2 regions of the Terribacillus sp. JSM ZJ617 genome follow, and region 1 is predicted to be linked to the other one. Evidence: riboswitches for the same ligand, from Rfam matches in the RefSeq annotation. Region 1 holds a riboswitch; the other holds the start of a gene.

Region 1 (7,575 bases):
AACCATACTATCTGCAAGCTTTATATTTTTAAATTTCTGTTGATAGGATTTCAATACCTCAATAACGTTCTCTGTAAATTGCAAAGTATTGCTATCAAAGCTGTAATTATTAAAGAAAGTATACATGCCCCCCATAGCAGAGTCTGCATGGATATAAATTGGATCTATGCCATATGTGCGTTCCATTTCTACCGCTATATGCTTAATCCCCTTAATGTCATCAACCCCAAATGTATCAGTAGTTCCCATTGTGGCAAGGACATAAAGCGGAACACCGCCTTTTGCAATAATATGCTCCATTTTTTCTTTTAAATCTTCTAGATTGATAGAATGATCAGCATTAACTTTCACTCGAATCATGTTTTCTATGCCAATCCCAGTTGCTTCTACAGATTTAAGCAGACTGTAGTGTGATAGCTCTGAACAGAAACAATAGAGATTTTGCGGTACACCATTATGATTAGAGGTCGGCTCGTAACGGGCAATGGCAAGACGTAAAGAGTTAAAGACAGCCCCTTGTCCTCCCCATGTTGTATATCCTGCGCTGATGCTTTCATCGTATCCGATAAGTTTGGATAGCATTGCAGCTACTTCGACTTCTGCTTTTGCTGCTGCTGGTCCCTCCACATCCCATAGATTATTACCATTAACTAGAACCATCACCAGATTACCAAGGATACTAGCAATATTGGGAAGGGGAGCTGCATTGGCTACATAGTTCCGATTGACGAACCGGTGCCCTTCTACTAATTTTAGAAGCTTTTGAACCACTTCCTCCATCGACACTCCTGTATTCGGAACAGACGCCTTTTGAATAACGCGATTATAGTAATCCTCTGTGTACTCAGGCATTTCTCCTAGCGTTAATTTGTTAGGATCTTTTAATTCATCTATTTTTGTTAAAATCGACTTAAAAAAGGACAATAATTCCTCTCTTTGAAAGTCATTCCCGTCCATACTAGGATATAATTTTTGAATTTCCTTCATTATTTTACCTCCTAATGTCTAAATATTTATAGAAATTACTGATTGCAATTTTATGTTTTAGGTAGAAAGGGGGAATGTTAGCTATAAGAACAAATTAAGACAAGCGCAAGTAATTTTCTCATAAGAAAAAGATCCCCTCCTTTAAACAGATCAGAATGCTCTCTTTAATCTGTTTACTAAAAGGGGATCATCCCATATTAGATAAATTATGGAGAAGCCAAATATTTTCATTCGGTAAGGCGAATAGTCAAACTGCTACCTTGACCTTTTATTCTGGCATTTTAACTCGCTTTTACTTCCTTTGCTTTAACATCATCATTCTCTTTTAGTAGTTCGCCTACTACGTTTTTGTGGTTTATAAGATTTCTTGCTTTCTCAACAAGGTTTTGTATCGTATGAAGTTCCTCATCATTAATCTCAATTAGTTCCTCAAACATCTCCACCGATTCTCGTGAGATAGATGCAATCTCAACGATTGTTGTCATGATCTGTTGTGAAGCAGTAGATAATTCTTCTGTGTTTGCAGAAGAGTTCTCGTTGTTTTCAGCAATAATTTTTGTAGTAGATAGTATCTTTTCGAACATATTTCCAACCTCTAAAATGTCTGCATTCGTATCTTTAAATTCTTCGGTCCCCTGGTTCATTGACTTAACCACTATAGCTGTTTCTTCTTGTATATTTTTCACGATATGTGATACTTCTGAAGTAGATTGGCGAGTTTGTTCCGCTAATTTTCTTACCTCATCTGCAACAACAGCAAATCCTTTACCATTTTCGCCTGCTCGAGCAGCTTCTATCGCTGCATTCAGCGCCAGCAGATTAATTTGTTCAGAGATCTCTGTAATCACCTTAACAATACTGCTGATTTCATAAGATTTTTCTCCAAGTTTGTTTATTGCATTAGAGGTTGTATTAACTGTTTGATTAAATTGATCCATCTTTACCAAGGAATCTTTTAGTTTCTCATTTCCTTGCTGCGTCAATTCTAGCGTAGTAATGGATTGTTCTGAAATCTGATTAGATCTAACTGATAAATTTTCTATCGCTTGTGTCATTTCTTCCATGGAGGCAGCACTTTCTTCTGTGGCTACTAATTGTTTCTCTAATCCTCTGCCTACCTCGTCAATTGCTGCTCTCACAATATCAGCTTGTTCAGAAGCATATTCACCTGTTTCCGCAAGATTTACGCCTTTTTCATTCACATCTTTTGATAACGACAGTAGTTCCTTTTCTATATGGCTGCAGTTCTCAAGCTGCTGCTCATTCCCAACGCGATTCAAAATAATTTCATCGCCACTGCCTAAAGTGTTTAATTGTGCACGACGTTTCAGTGCAACATATTGGTAAGCAAAATAACCTAAAGCTATCAATAGAATGACTATTATTCCTATCAAGTAAAATTCCATGATAAATTAAACTCCTACTTTCTGTTTCAATCAGAATTATATTTTTATAGTTCTCTTATAATAATGTATGTTCCATCAGCTACATTCGAAGGAATGGCTTGCAGTTTGCTATTGTCTTTATACATATGAACAATATGATTACCTTCGATATCTTGGTATTTTTTCATGTCGTGATATTTTTCCATCACACGAATCGATTTAGGGTTTGTCGCTTCGCCCACTACTGCCTTCAGCCCCTGCTTCGCTGCTTTTGTAATCAACCTATTTCCTAATTGCTTAATTACTTCATGACGCTCTTGTTCGGCTATCACGCCCAACATAAATAGGTGCAACATATCCCCATTGGAAATATCTTTTCCGCTACGTCTTTTATAATCTTCGATAAAGCGTTTATCTACGTCTTCCAGTACGTGAAGAATAACATTCATATCATAGAAAGAACCTTCGAATACATCCTCTCCAATAATTTCGGGTGCATTGGTATCTCCGGCAAGGACACCTACAACATGATTATCACTGTCTAGAGCGACTGCACAATATCCTTGGTCTACAGTTGAATCCAAATAATCCTTGGTAAAAGCATAGAAATCTTCATACGCTATACTTAATTGTCCAACCATCGGTTCCTGAACCCATTTCCCTGCAACATCTACACCAATAAATGTACGGGCGAGACATTCGGCAGCTTTTTGAATCATTTCTGTTTGATTCTTTGTTAAAATTTCATATGTATACAATTCCTGTGTTGCTTGCATGTTTTAATCTCCCTTTTAACTGCAAATTTGGCGAACCGGATGTTACATAGAATGATTTACTTTATCCATAAACCTTCCCGTGAATTCAATTCTTTCAAGGGCATTCCTAATTTGCACTTGAGCAATTTTAGAAGAAGGTTTTATTACAATTGTATCTTTAAAACCTAAAGTAGAATAGAATTGCATTGTTTGTTCCAACTGCGGTACAACCTTCGAAGGTACAGGCGTTTGATGAGTTCCATCGACAACAAAAGTATAATCTTTTCTAGATACTTTATTGATTGTATCCTGCAAATCGACCATATATCCTTCTGCATCTTCCTCCCTCATTAATCCATGTACCTGGACATGTACTTCTTTGGCATTTTCATCAATCGCCATCTTATACTTCTTTTTATCTACTACTATCATTTCGTTCGCTCCTTTTTCTATATGCCTGATAAAACTATAATTACCGCTTAAGTGTGAAAAAAAGCTATCCTAATATAGACAAGGATAGCCAATGATATAATTTCATACTTGGCAACCCGACTATCATCATCCATACGGATATTAGACTCGTAGCTTTGCGTCCCTATCTTTCGATAAGTTTGCCTAATAATTTTGATTTATAGTTCTAAATACACCCCGCCATAACTTCACGTTCCCTTTCGCATTATAAATTACTCATATTTTCTTGTCTAATTATAACTGCTTCTTCTATTTATAGGTGTATTAATTCATCAACCACCATTTCACGGATGCTGTCACAGGTCTAATTTACTATACATTAAAACCACCTGCCTCCCTTATATCGGTCAACTACAGACAATTTAAATAGAAATTGTTAAATGTTTAAAGATGTTCACGATATAGCATCGTTCCAGCTAGTTCAAAAGAATAAGAGAGTCCTCATACAAACATTTAATCAACATTCCAAATATAATTGTTAACCAAAAAATCTCACCTCTGTTTCTCAATCTCAATTGGCTGGGTACTACTCGATTAGCTTTTATCAAAACAGAAAAAATTGAGCTTTGCCTCTTGTAAAGCTGTACACTTAGTAACTGCCTATATGTCTTATTCCTACCACTCATACTTTCACTAATAAAAGAATGTTTTTATAGTGCACCACTTTAATTCTAAATGGGTGTCATGTAGTACTGAATTTAAAAAAGGCGAACCACAAAGGAACGCCTTTCAGCCACTATATATTATTCAGATTGATCTGTATCTTCTTCTCTATCATCAGTATCTTGCTCTTGATCTTGGTCCTGCTCTTGTTCCTCCATTTGCTCATCATCAGCTGGATCTTCATCGTCACCATCATTACATGCCGCCAACATAAGAACTGAAACCATTCCCAATGCTACCATCCATTTTTTAAGCATTGAAACCTCTCCCTTTAAAAAATTAAGGTACATAAGTAAGATACCAGAGGACTGTTAAGAAGAGGTCAATTCATTGTAAACAGGCTGTTAATGAGAACGATCATTATTGACGCTAATCGACATGAAAGAGGCAGTTATTTAACAACTTTAGTGAGCTACAGATTAATCTGTAGCTTTTTAATTGAACTGAAACACCTAGCTCTCTTGTTATATCTCGTAAAAGCCTTTAAGATTCCCTAGGCTGGTCGATATATATACCGTGCATATTAATTAATCAGAAAGGAATATCTTGGTTTGGGAGCCTTAATAGTTTTGAGCAGCTAATTAATATGTAGAGCTTTTTTTATTAGAAAGGAATTTAATCGTGAAAATCAAAACAAAACTTCTTGGTATAATTTCAATTTTAATATTTTCCTTATTACTAATTGGAGTTTCATCCATTTTCATCAATTCTTCCATTACAAAGAAGAATGATATCCTAAAGGATAAAATGGAGTTTCAAAACAAAATCAAGCATGTCCAATATAGGTTAGCTGGCCTATCGAATGATGAAAGAGGTTTTCTCATCACTGGCGAACAGGATTTCGCTGATGGAATGGAAGAGAAATCCGAGGATATCTTCTCAACTTTAGATCAATTGGAATCACTCATCCACAATAAGGATTATTTGACGAACGTAAATGATATTCGGGATAACTTCTCAGAGTTTTGGAGTATGAATCAGGAAGTAGTAATACAATTTGCCTCCAATCCCGAACAAGCAGAATCACTTCACTTAGGAGAGGAAAGAACCTTACGGAAGGAATTACTAGATCCATCCGTAAATGAGTTAGTCGATCAATTGAATAAGGATGTGAATGATTTAGAAGCAGATATTCATAGATATGGAACTGTAAGTGGATGGTTCATTAGTACAGTGTCAATAATCTCAATTATTATAGGGATCCTTTTAAGTATGCTTCTTTTAAGATCCATCTTGGTACCTCTAAGAAGTCTCAATAGACAGCTTGAGGATATTGCGCAGGGAGATGCGGACCTGACTCAAAAAGTAGAAGTCAAGAGTAAGGATGAATTTGGTCAGCTTGCTGCATCCTTTAATGCTTTTGTTCACTCACTGGCAGGTATCGTAAAGCAGATCAGCAGTTCATCCCAACAGGTCGCGGCCGCTTCAGAAGAATTATCGGCAAGCTCTGAACAGTCTAGAGCTACTTCGGACCAAATCTCACAATCCATGAAGGAAATTGCTTTAACTAGTACAAATCAAAGTAACATGACAGAACAGAGCTCTGGATCCATAACAGAGATTTTAGAGAGCCTCTCCAATGTAGCTGACAACACAAACCGCATTGCTGAAAACTCCTCCTTTATGAAGGATAAAGCAGAGTTAGGCGTCTCTTCTGTAAATATGATGTCAGAACAAATGACCGCCATCAATCATTCTGTTCAAGAAGCTGGGAGCGGATTAAAGTCATTAGTGAGAAGTACAACAGAAATAAGTCATATGTCCTCACTCATCACAGACATCTCGGAACAAACCAATCTCCTTGCATTAAATGCAGCCATTGAAGCTGCACGAGCCGGAGAACAAGGAAAAGGTTTTGCAGTTGTAGCCGAAGAAGTCCGAAAGCTGGCTGATGAAACAAACCAATCTGCCAGCCATATTAAGCACTTAGTTTCCACAATAGATACGGACTCAAAAGATACCGTAGTCAATATCCATAATGTGCAGAAAAATGTGGATTCAGGCATGAATTACGCCAGTGAGAGCCAGCAACAGTTTAGCGAGATATTAAATCTCGTTGGACAGGTAACAGCTCAAATTCAAGAAGTAGCAGCTGCCACCCAGCAATTAACTGCAGGTGTAGAGGTAGTGCAGCATAACCTCTCAACTCTTGAAACCGGATCAAAAGAAACAGCATCCAGTTCCAAGGCAGTTGCCTCAGCAACAGAGGAACAATTAAGTTCTATGGAAGACATCTCGAATGCGGCTGTTTCTCTGTCCGATTTAGCGGAAGAGTTGCAGGAAGTTGTTAATCGGTTTAAGTATTAAAAAAAGATCCCTCATGTTATCTCTGAGGGATCTTTTTTAATGCGAACCAACGGCTTTTTTTTATAATGCCCATGAACATTATAATCCATTCTCCATTAACCATTTCATAAAACAACCATCTTATAAATATATGATGATATCTCTTTTTAAGGCATAAAAAAAGCTAGTTCAAACCATAGGTAAGAACTAGCTTTTTTATTATTCAGGTTTAATATCCCATGTAATCTGTTCATCTGTCCAAGAGAAGGTAGGTTCAAAGATCATTTCATAAGAGTCTGATTCTGGTACATCAAAAGTAAGTGTACCACTTAATTTTTTACCTGCGTTTACGTCACCAGAAAGATCTAGTGAATCACCGCCGTAATAATAATCAAGGCTATTACCATCGGTATCGTAAAGATTGAAGTCAGTACTGTCGATGAAGGCTGTATCTTCTTTGTTGTTTGTAACATTAACGTTCATTTGAAGTACTTTACCCTTCTCTGCTGGGCTGTACTCACTTGCATCAATATATTTAGCATCAGCAATTGTGATTTCAAGTCCATTTAGGTCAATAGTATCACCAACAGCGAAAGTTTTCGTTTCTTCTTGCTTCGTTTCTTCAGCTTTGCTTTCTCCTACTTTTTTACCAGATTCAGAGGATTCATCTCCGCCACCAGAAGCAACCGCAATAATGATGATGATAACGATAATCGCAATAATTCCTAGACATCCAAATTTAAAAAACTTACCCATTACTCTTCCCCCTAAGTTGCTATATAATACTTAAAACCTATTAACGAATATTATATCAAACTATTATACTAGTGATTTCAACCATAACATTACATATTTACTAGTTTTTATCTAATAAGTTAATATTATGGACCGAGAATTTTTTGATACTCATTCATTTATAAGACTAAGAATTGTGAAGCTATTCTAAGCTCAAACCATTATAGTTTGATAAAAAGGATTATATAGTATCTTTTTATCGTGCTCATTAACATAATAGTTAACGATCTCGA
Region 2 (7,575 bases), on a different contig from region 1:
CGATATGTGGAACGCCGAGGCGTTCATGCGAATCGCAACAGACAGCGCGGACCTGAACAGTCTGCGTTATGTGCATCGGATTTTTCATGATATGGACGCAGAAATCAATGGAGCAGAAGTGGATAAGGTATGGGGGGCAACGCGTGCGTTTGGTGCTGAAACGGAGACGCAGGAGCTGTATGCATATATTAAGGGATAAAAAAAGCAGTCAACGACTGCTTTTTGTTCTTTATATAGTGTTGCTGCATAAGAAGCATACATATAATCAAAGAAATGGATATCATTGTAGTTTGGGTCAGCCTGCAAGGGTGATTGTTTCTGCAGCTGGCTATATAGAGTTTCGGACATTTGCTGATCATCTACTGTTAAACTATAAATCAAAGCAAGCGCATATACAGCACTAGATTCATAATTAACTACGGGCTTGCCGGTGTTACGGTCATAACCACCATATAATATACCATTATTTTGCATTTGAGTTTGAACCCAATCATGAAAACTTTTCGGTTTTTCATGTGTACTTTCTGCATACTGAATAGCAATCAAGAATTGATCAATCATATTTACCGTTTCTGCATTTGCTGTGTGGTAGCTATTGTTTTCCGGGTTGTAGATTTCATTGAAAAAAATCTTGTCTGTCAGGCCATCTGACAAGATTTGCTTGTATCTAGGTAATTTGGAAGCTTGCAGCTTCTCCAGCACATCATAATCTATATAACTGAGATGAATCTCGGATGTTCTTTGTTGTGATGACCAATCATAGAAATCAACGATTAAACCATTAACAGTTTGTGTTTTATTCATTGTATCCCATATCTGTCCTGCAAAATTAGTGTAAGAGGAATTATGAAACTGTTCTCCCCCTCTTAGCAGTGTTCTTATTATCCGGTAATCGTCTACTGAAGCATTTGCAGTTACATCTTCTTCAAGCTGCCACTTTAGAAAAATGCCCTCATCGGTATTGACTGTGAAGTTAGATTGAAGCAGGAGAAACTGCTCCTCAAATTCTTGGCTATCTCCGACTATGAGTAAATATTCCATGTATTGCCCGAGGCTTTCAAGAAGGATAGGACTAGTGTCGCGTTCTCCATCTCCATAGCTAGCAATGAAACCTTCTTTGTTCTTGTATTGTTGTTTGACGGTACTAGTAACTGTTTCCTGGTCAACAGAAGAAGAGAAATTTAAAAACAAAAGAAGGCTACAAATCAGCAGCAAAAGTATTTTAGCAACATAACTTTTATGCTGCATCATCCTTAAACCTTTCTGTTTTATCCCACTTAATTGTTTGCTTAGTCAGCCGGCTCCATATATAAGAAAGTCCACTCCGTAAAAGCAGTAACAGGAAGATCTGAGCATAAGTGAAATACATGATTAAGCCGATAAGTACATTAAAGGGGGTAATAGTCCTTTCAAGCACCATTGCACTGACGACCTGAGCAGTATAAACTACATAGCTCATAAACCAGAACAACAGCAAAGGAGATTCAAAATCGGGCAGGTTGACACCTAGTAAGCTTAGAATGAACCATGTATTTGAAAATAGCAGCATTAATACAAATAATAAATAAGTCAAAACATGCTGGAAGCTATGGACAAACGTCTTTCCTTTCCAATAACTCCATTCATGAAACGATTTCTCCAATAGATAGATATTACCTGTCAGCCATCTTGTACGCTGTCTGACAAAGATACTGATTTTCTCTGGTTCCTGTTCCCATGTTCTAGAGTGGTGAACAACAGGTAATTTCCACCCTAAAGCCGTCAGCCTGACAGTAAGTTCTGCATCCTCGGCAAGAGCATACAGGTCATACCCCCCAGCTTCCTGCAGAACACTTCTTCGAAGCAGCATGTTCGTTCCTGCCAGGGAACCTGTTTTAAACATCTTCCATCGACCACTTTGCATTAATAGCTGAAAGACCTGAAATTCGATCGAGATCATTCTAGTCAATACGTTTCGGTCTGCATTGATAGTCTTAACATAACCCACTGCTCCTCCAGCGTCAGGAGTACGTTCTGCAGTGTGAATCAATTCCATCACACTGTCTTCAGCGGGCTGATTATCTGCATCAAAGACAATGAAATAATCAGATGTCGTTACAGATAACCCATAATTAAGTACCCTTGATTTTCCTTTCGGAGACCCAGGAGGGACTTTTAAATAATGTATACGGGAGAAAGTGCTGCTGAATTTTAGAATGATCTCCGCTGTGTCATCTGTAGAGGAATCATCCAAAACATAGACATCCAATGCTCCTGGGTATTTTAGTCGGATCATGGCTTCTAAAGTCTGCTTTATCACGACTCCTTCATTATGTGCAGGAATTAAAACAGCGATAGAGGGATAGGAAGGTAATGTAATTTCTTCTTTCCTTTTCAATCGCTGTAAAACGCCAGCGATTGTAAGAATGGAATAATAGATGAGCAGAATCCAGAAAAAGGCCATAACTGCTACTAGAATAATCTTCATCCTGCTGCTCCTTTGAATGGCTGGGTTATCTCTAAGATAGACTCTATCTCTTCCTCCAGTACAGTTTCACATATGAGAGGAGGATCAATTAGATTAAATTGATTCCGAAGTTTACCCATCAATCTGTCAATTACGATTTGACATCCTGCTTCATTGGTGTTCTGAAGGAAGATAAGGAATTGCTCTTCTTTTACTTGTGTGACTAAGTCGAATTCAGCGCGTATCGAGCTTAAAATTCCCTCACTTACAATGTGGGAAATAGAGCTTGTTGTTTCCAGGACTTTATCAGGAGTAACGATGGAAGCAAAAACATAATAATTTTGTTCATTACGTCGTCTCGTCCCGGTCGAAATCAACTTCACACGACTCTTAAATTCAGTCAAAGTTAGTAATTGGGAAGAACCAGCATATTTTTCAAGTGCTTGAATCTTCTCTTTTAATGCTATATTTTCGTTACGATAGCGTGATGTTATCCCATAGGTAAGCCAAATTAAAACCATGCTAACAGTTACGAGAATATGGCGAAGCAAATAATAAACCTGTTCTGTCAAAGATGCATGCGTGAATAATGCATAGAAAAGTAGAAAGAAACCAAAAGAAAGACTAAGCAAAAGCAACGTGATAAATTGTTTGGCAAAGCTTCCGGCGTGGATGGAAAAAATGGCTAAAAGCAGAATTAAACCATCGGTCAAAGGAATAGAGGACGATGCTGTAAAGGATAATGCCATAAAACTACATAAAAGAAATGTCAACAAGATCCGGAGTTGCATGTAAAACCTACTTTCTTATTCAAAATAAAAAACAACCGCCAATAAAATGGCGGTTGCACTAGTAGCTCTTCTTTACCCAAGTGCCCACATACAGATAAAGAGTCGAAGCTTCATTTTCTATTGTCATAATATATCATTTATTGTATAGATGTCCATATTTATTTACCCAGTATTCGATTCAGCTGTCTCTGTCAGGAATCGCAAACCTGCTAAATATTTTCGTCCGCGTTTTTGCACCCATTGGACACGTACATCACTTTCGCGGAAGCTGTTGTGATTGGCGTGCAGACGCAGTACTTGACCTGGTTTAATCGGCTTCTTCAGTTCGATTTGGCATCCGCTCAGACTGTAATCAATAAGCGTGGTTTCTATTTTACCAGTATCTGCAAAATAGAGGACGCCAGGAACCGAGATTGTTTCCCTGATGCTTTGCCGCTCGGATTGTTTTGGTTCGGCTTGTGTTTGACGGAAGAAGCGGGAAACTGCATGCAATAGTGTTGAATTTACATATTCCCTGCTAGTATATATGTCTGGTGCATCGACGAACAGGAGTTTGATAAGGGCACGGTACTGTTCCTGCGTGACATCCTGGAAGGATACGCCTGCATAATAGCTTTTTCCTTGCTGGGAAACCCAATGCTTGTGAAGCTTCAAGCCTTGTAGCGGACCTGAGGAAAGCGTCAGCGGACTTCCGGCTGACAGCAGATGGGCTGCTTTTGCATCAGGCAGTTCCAGCCTTGCGCCATATTCGCTTAAGTCAATGATTCGTATGGAATGCTTCTTCTCATCAAGACTATTCACAAGCTCTGCTTCCAGCGTCACATCAAAGCGCTCTGCTTCTCGGAAGCGCGGCCGTTCCACCGAAATGATCAAAGCCATGACAAGTGCGACAGCATTGTATAGCACCCAGAAAATATTGATATAGAGCATTTCGACATTATCGTAAATCTGTATAGGGGTAAACAAATCTATTCCGATCATAATCATACTAGCAATGCTCATCGCAAGCAGAACTACATATGGTGTGCTTGTCCGCCAGAGAAAATGCCGGCGATTATTCACTATTCCTTTGCGGGTAACATTGAATTTGATCGATTTTCGGAAGAATAGTTCCGTTAGAACAGATACAGCCATGTAAGGGGCGAGTGCCACCTCATAAATGTGACTCCAAATCGTCGTCCGTTTGTTATCTGCCATGCGGCGGAACGCGAGCTGTGACGATAGGAACGCCGGCAGCCAGAACAGCAATAGAGTCGAGAAATCGGTTTGCAGACTATAGATGGAGAACAGCAGGAACAGCAATGGTGCCAGTAAATACACCATCTTATAGATTCCGAAGAACCAATAATGAATTCCATCCATGTACAGCAAGCGCTGCATGAAGCTCAAACCTTTGATTGTGAGCGGATTCCATTTTCGGATGACTTGGATATTGCCTCGGCACCAGCGGTCGCGCTGCTTTAGAAGGTCAGCGTACGTTTCAGGGGATAAGCCAACAGCTAATGCTTCATTCACAAAGACCGTTTTTTGCCCATTTGTCTGGAGAAGCATACCTGTTGCCATATCCTCGGTTATGACGCCCGTTGCGAAACCCCCGATTTCCTCTAATGCACTTCGGCGGAACAAAGCATTGCTTCCGACATACATCGTCGCATTGAAGCGATCCTTTCCTTCCTCCAAACGGCGCATGAAGAAGTCTTGTTCATTCGTAATATTATCCTCGAAGAACAGATTGTACTGGAATGCGTCTGCATTATAGAATACTTGCGGTGCCTGGACGAATGAGACTTTGTTATCGGTAAAGTAGCCAAGCGTGCGTTCAAGGAAATTGGCGCGCGGTACCATATCAGCATCCATCGTGACGATGATCTCGCCGTCTGTTTTTGTCATTGCATGGTTCAGATTCCCGGCTTTTTGATGCTTATTATCCGGTCGATCTAAATAGTAAGCACCCATGGATTCAGTCAATTGCCGGATGTCTGCACGTCTTCCATCATCACAGACATAGACCTTGAGCTTGTCCTGCGGATAAGTCATCATTTGGCACGCTGCAATCGTCCGCTTTAGAAGATCTGCTGGTTCATTGTAAGTGGCAATATATACATCGACTGTCGGCAGTTCCTTGAATTCCGAAAGCGGAATGGTTTTCCGCCTGAACGGCTTCCAGGAGAGGATGGTGAAAACGACGGATTGTAAAAATCCAGCCCATTCCGTCACCAGCAGCAGGATTCCGACTATCAGACTGAGTATTCCTACTGTCGGCAATGTGAATGCAGTCCGCCAAATCAAGTAGACAAGGTTGATACCAAGAAAGGCAGCCAGCAGCAAATACTTAGCAGCTAGATGTTTCCGGGCCAACCCATAAAGAACGAGCAGAATGACTGTGGAAGCGATTAGCCAAATAATTTCTGAAGTTTGCATGATGTATCACTTCCTTGCTTAGAATAATAGTTTTCGTTTCAATGTGTTATAAGCCTTCTTCGGCTGCCCGTTTTCATCGAAGAGGAGCGGTTTGCCATGTGGAGCTTCCTGCTCGGTAACCCAGCTATGATTATCGGATATGCCCCAGACAGTGAATTCCCCGCAGGCTGGTGTATCCAGACACACTTCCATCACATCTCCGTACCGCTCAGCTTGGACATTCTTTGCATCCCCATTGTTGAGATTTTGCAGCTTTACGTCCATTTCTGTCACAGCAATTTCAAAGCCTGCATCTTCTATACGGGTGAACCATTCCTGGATGCGATCCTTGGAAAAGCGGGGGTCAGCGGCATCTACATGCGTTTGCATACCGATACCGTCAATTGGGATACCTTCTTGTTTCCAATTGCTCAAAGCTTCCAGCATCGCTTCTGATTTAGCGTTGGACATTTCATTACCATAGTCATTGTAATACAGCTTAGCATCTGGATTGGCCTCACGAGCCCACTGGAAGGCGAGGGGAATATAATCAGGTCCAATCGTGCGGAGCCAAATCGTATCCCGTAAGGTACCATCATCATTCCACGCTTCGTTGACAACATCAAACGTGTCGATGCGGCCTTGATAATGAGTGACAATTTCTTGGATATGGGTTTTGAGCACTTGCTCTGCGGAAGCGCGATCTACAGCCTGTTGAGATACCCATGCGGGCAGCGCTTCACCCCAAACAAGTACATGTCCCCGGAGTTTGATATCGTGCTCTTCTGCCATAAGCACCATCTCATCTACTTTAACAAAATTGAAGGCTCCTTGCTCTGGCTGCATGGCATCCATTTTCATTTCGTTCTCGATTGTCCAGCTGGAGAATTCTGTGGTAGCCAGTTTCTGATATGTATCATCCTCCAGCAGGGCATCATAGCGAATCGAAGAGCCTATAAGCAGACCATCGTCTTGAGCAAGCTTACGCAGTGGTTGTCTCTCCATCAAATACCCTCCAATGGCAATTCCAATAATGAGGATTGCTCCCCCGATCCAAATCCATTTACGCTTTTTCACAAGAAGTCCTCCATTATTAATATAGTAGTTATCGGATGGGGTCGGCAGTTATGTACCTTTTTCCAAAAGTATCCTGCAGTAAACCAGCCAAACCTAAAATGTAACTTTCCTCATAAGATATTTTTGTGTATTTTACACAAAAACGCTAAAATTGTTTGTCTTTTCTGCATATTGAAAGCCCTTCAATAGATTTCTACAATAAAGGTATAGCACATGTGCAAGTGGATTGGGAGGTGTCACAGTTGGAAGCTTTATCTCGCAATTTTTTCTTGTATTTATCAAAAAATCAGCCGTTGAACAAATTGGCTAATTTATATGGCATTCGAATGGTCAAAGGAAAAATCGTCGGAGGTGTGTCCTTCGATCAAGCAGTACCATTCATCCAGAAGTTGAATCAAACGGGGATGAGTGTGACAGTAGATCATCTTGGTGAATACGTGGCTGACCCGCAAACAGCTGTAGAACGAGCAGGCGAGGCAGTCGCAGCTCTGGAGATGATTAAAGCGGCGAATCTGGATGCGCAAGTTTCCTTGAAATTGACGTCACTGGGACTTGATATCAGTGAAGAGCTTGTCCGTTTGAATCTACGCCGAATCCTGACGGCTGCCGATCGTCTGGATGTGATGGTGACGATTGATATGGAGGATTCGGAACGCTGTCAAAAGACTCTGGAGTTGTTCCAAGAACTGAAAGCTGAGTTTCAAAATGTGAGTACCGTCATCCAGGCGTATCTTTATCGCAGCAGTGATGATCTGGACAGGATGCAGCATCTGCAGCCGTTCATTCGTTTAGTCAAGGGAGCGTATAAAGAACCGAAATCCGTTGCTTTCCCTGAAAAAAGGGATGTAGATGCCAACTATC

The links. Region 1 has a riboswitch for cyclic di-GMP ahead of ACH6C1_RS15715 (hypothetical protein). Riboswitches for the same ligand answer to the same signal wherever they lie in the genome.
Region 2: linked by a shared signal. The riboswitch ahead of ACH6C1_RS04105 (hypothetical protein) and the one ahead of ACH6C1_RS15715 (hypothetical protein) in region 1 are both predicted to bind cyclic di-GMP.

Annotation. Positions count from the first base shown of each region.
Region 1 covers NZ_JBISEQ010000005.1:51,430-59,004, reverse strand. Annotated here, with positions in the region: gene ACH6C1_RS15730 (pyridoxal phosphate-dependent decarboxylase family protein) at 1-987, opposite strand, end outside; gene ACH6C1_RS15725 (methyl-accepting chemotaxis protein) at 1,269-2,393, opposite strand; gene ACH6C1_RS15720 (hypothetical protein) at 2,438-3,148, opposite strand; gene ACH6C1_RS15715 (hypothetical protein) at 3,191-3,559, opposite strand; cyclic di-GMP riboswitch class I at 3,667-3,753, opposite strand; gene ACH6C1_RS15710 (hypothetical protein) at 4,342-4,518, opposite strand; gene ACH6C1_RS15705 (methyl-accepting chemotaxis protein) at 4,883-6,568, shown strand; gene ACH6C1_RS15700 (DUF4352 domain-containing protein) at 6,767-7,303, opposite strand.
Region 2 covers NZ_JBISEQ010000001.1:849,965-857,539, forward strand. Annotated here, with positions in the region: gene ACH6C1_RS04090 (hypothetical protein) at 1-199, shown strand, start outside; gene ACH6C1_RS04095 (hypothetical protein) at 85-1,251, opposite strand; gene ACH6C1_RS04100 (glycosyltransferase family 2 protein) at 1,238-2,467, opposite strand; gene ACH6C1_RS04105 (hypothetical protein) at 2,464-3,237, opposite strand; cyclic di-GMP riboswitch class II at 3,276-3,359, opposite strand; gene ACH6C1_RS04110 (glycosyltransferase family 2 protein) at 3,400-5,658, opposite strand; gene ACH6C1_RS04115 (endo-1,4-beta-xylanase) at 5,677-6,714, opposite strand; gene ACH6C1_RS04120 (proline dehydrogenase family protein) at 6,957-7,575, shown strand, end outside.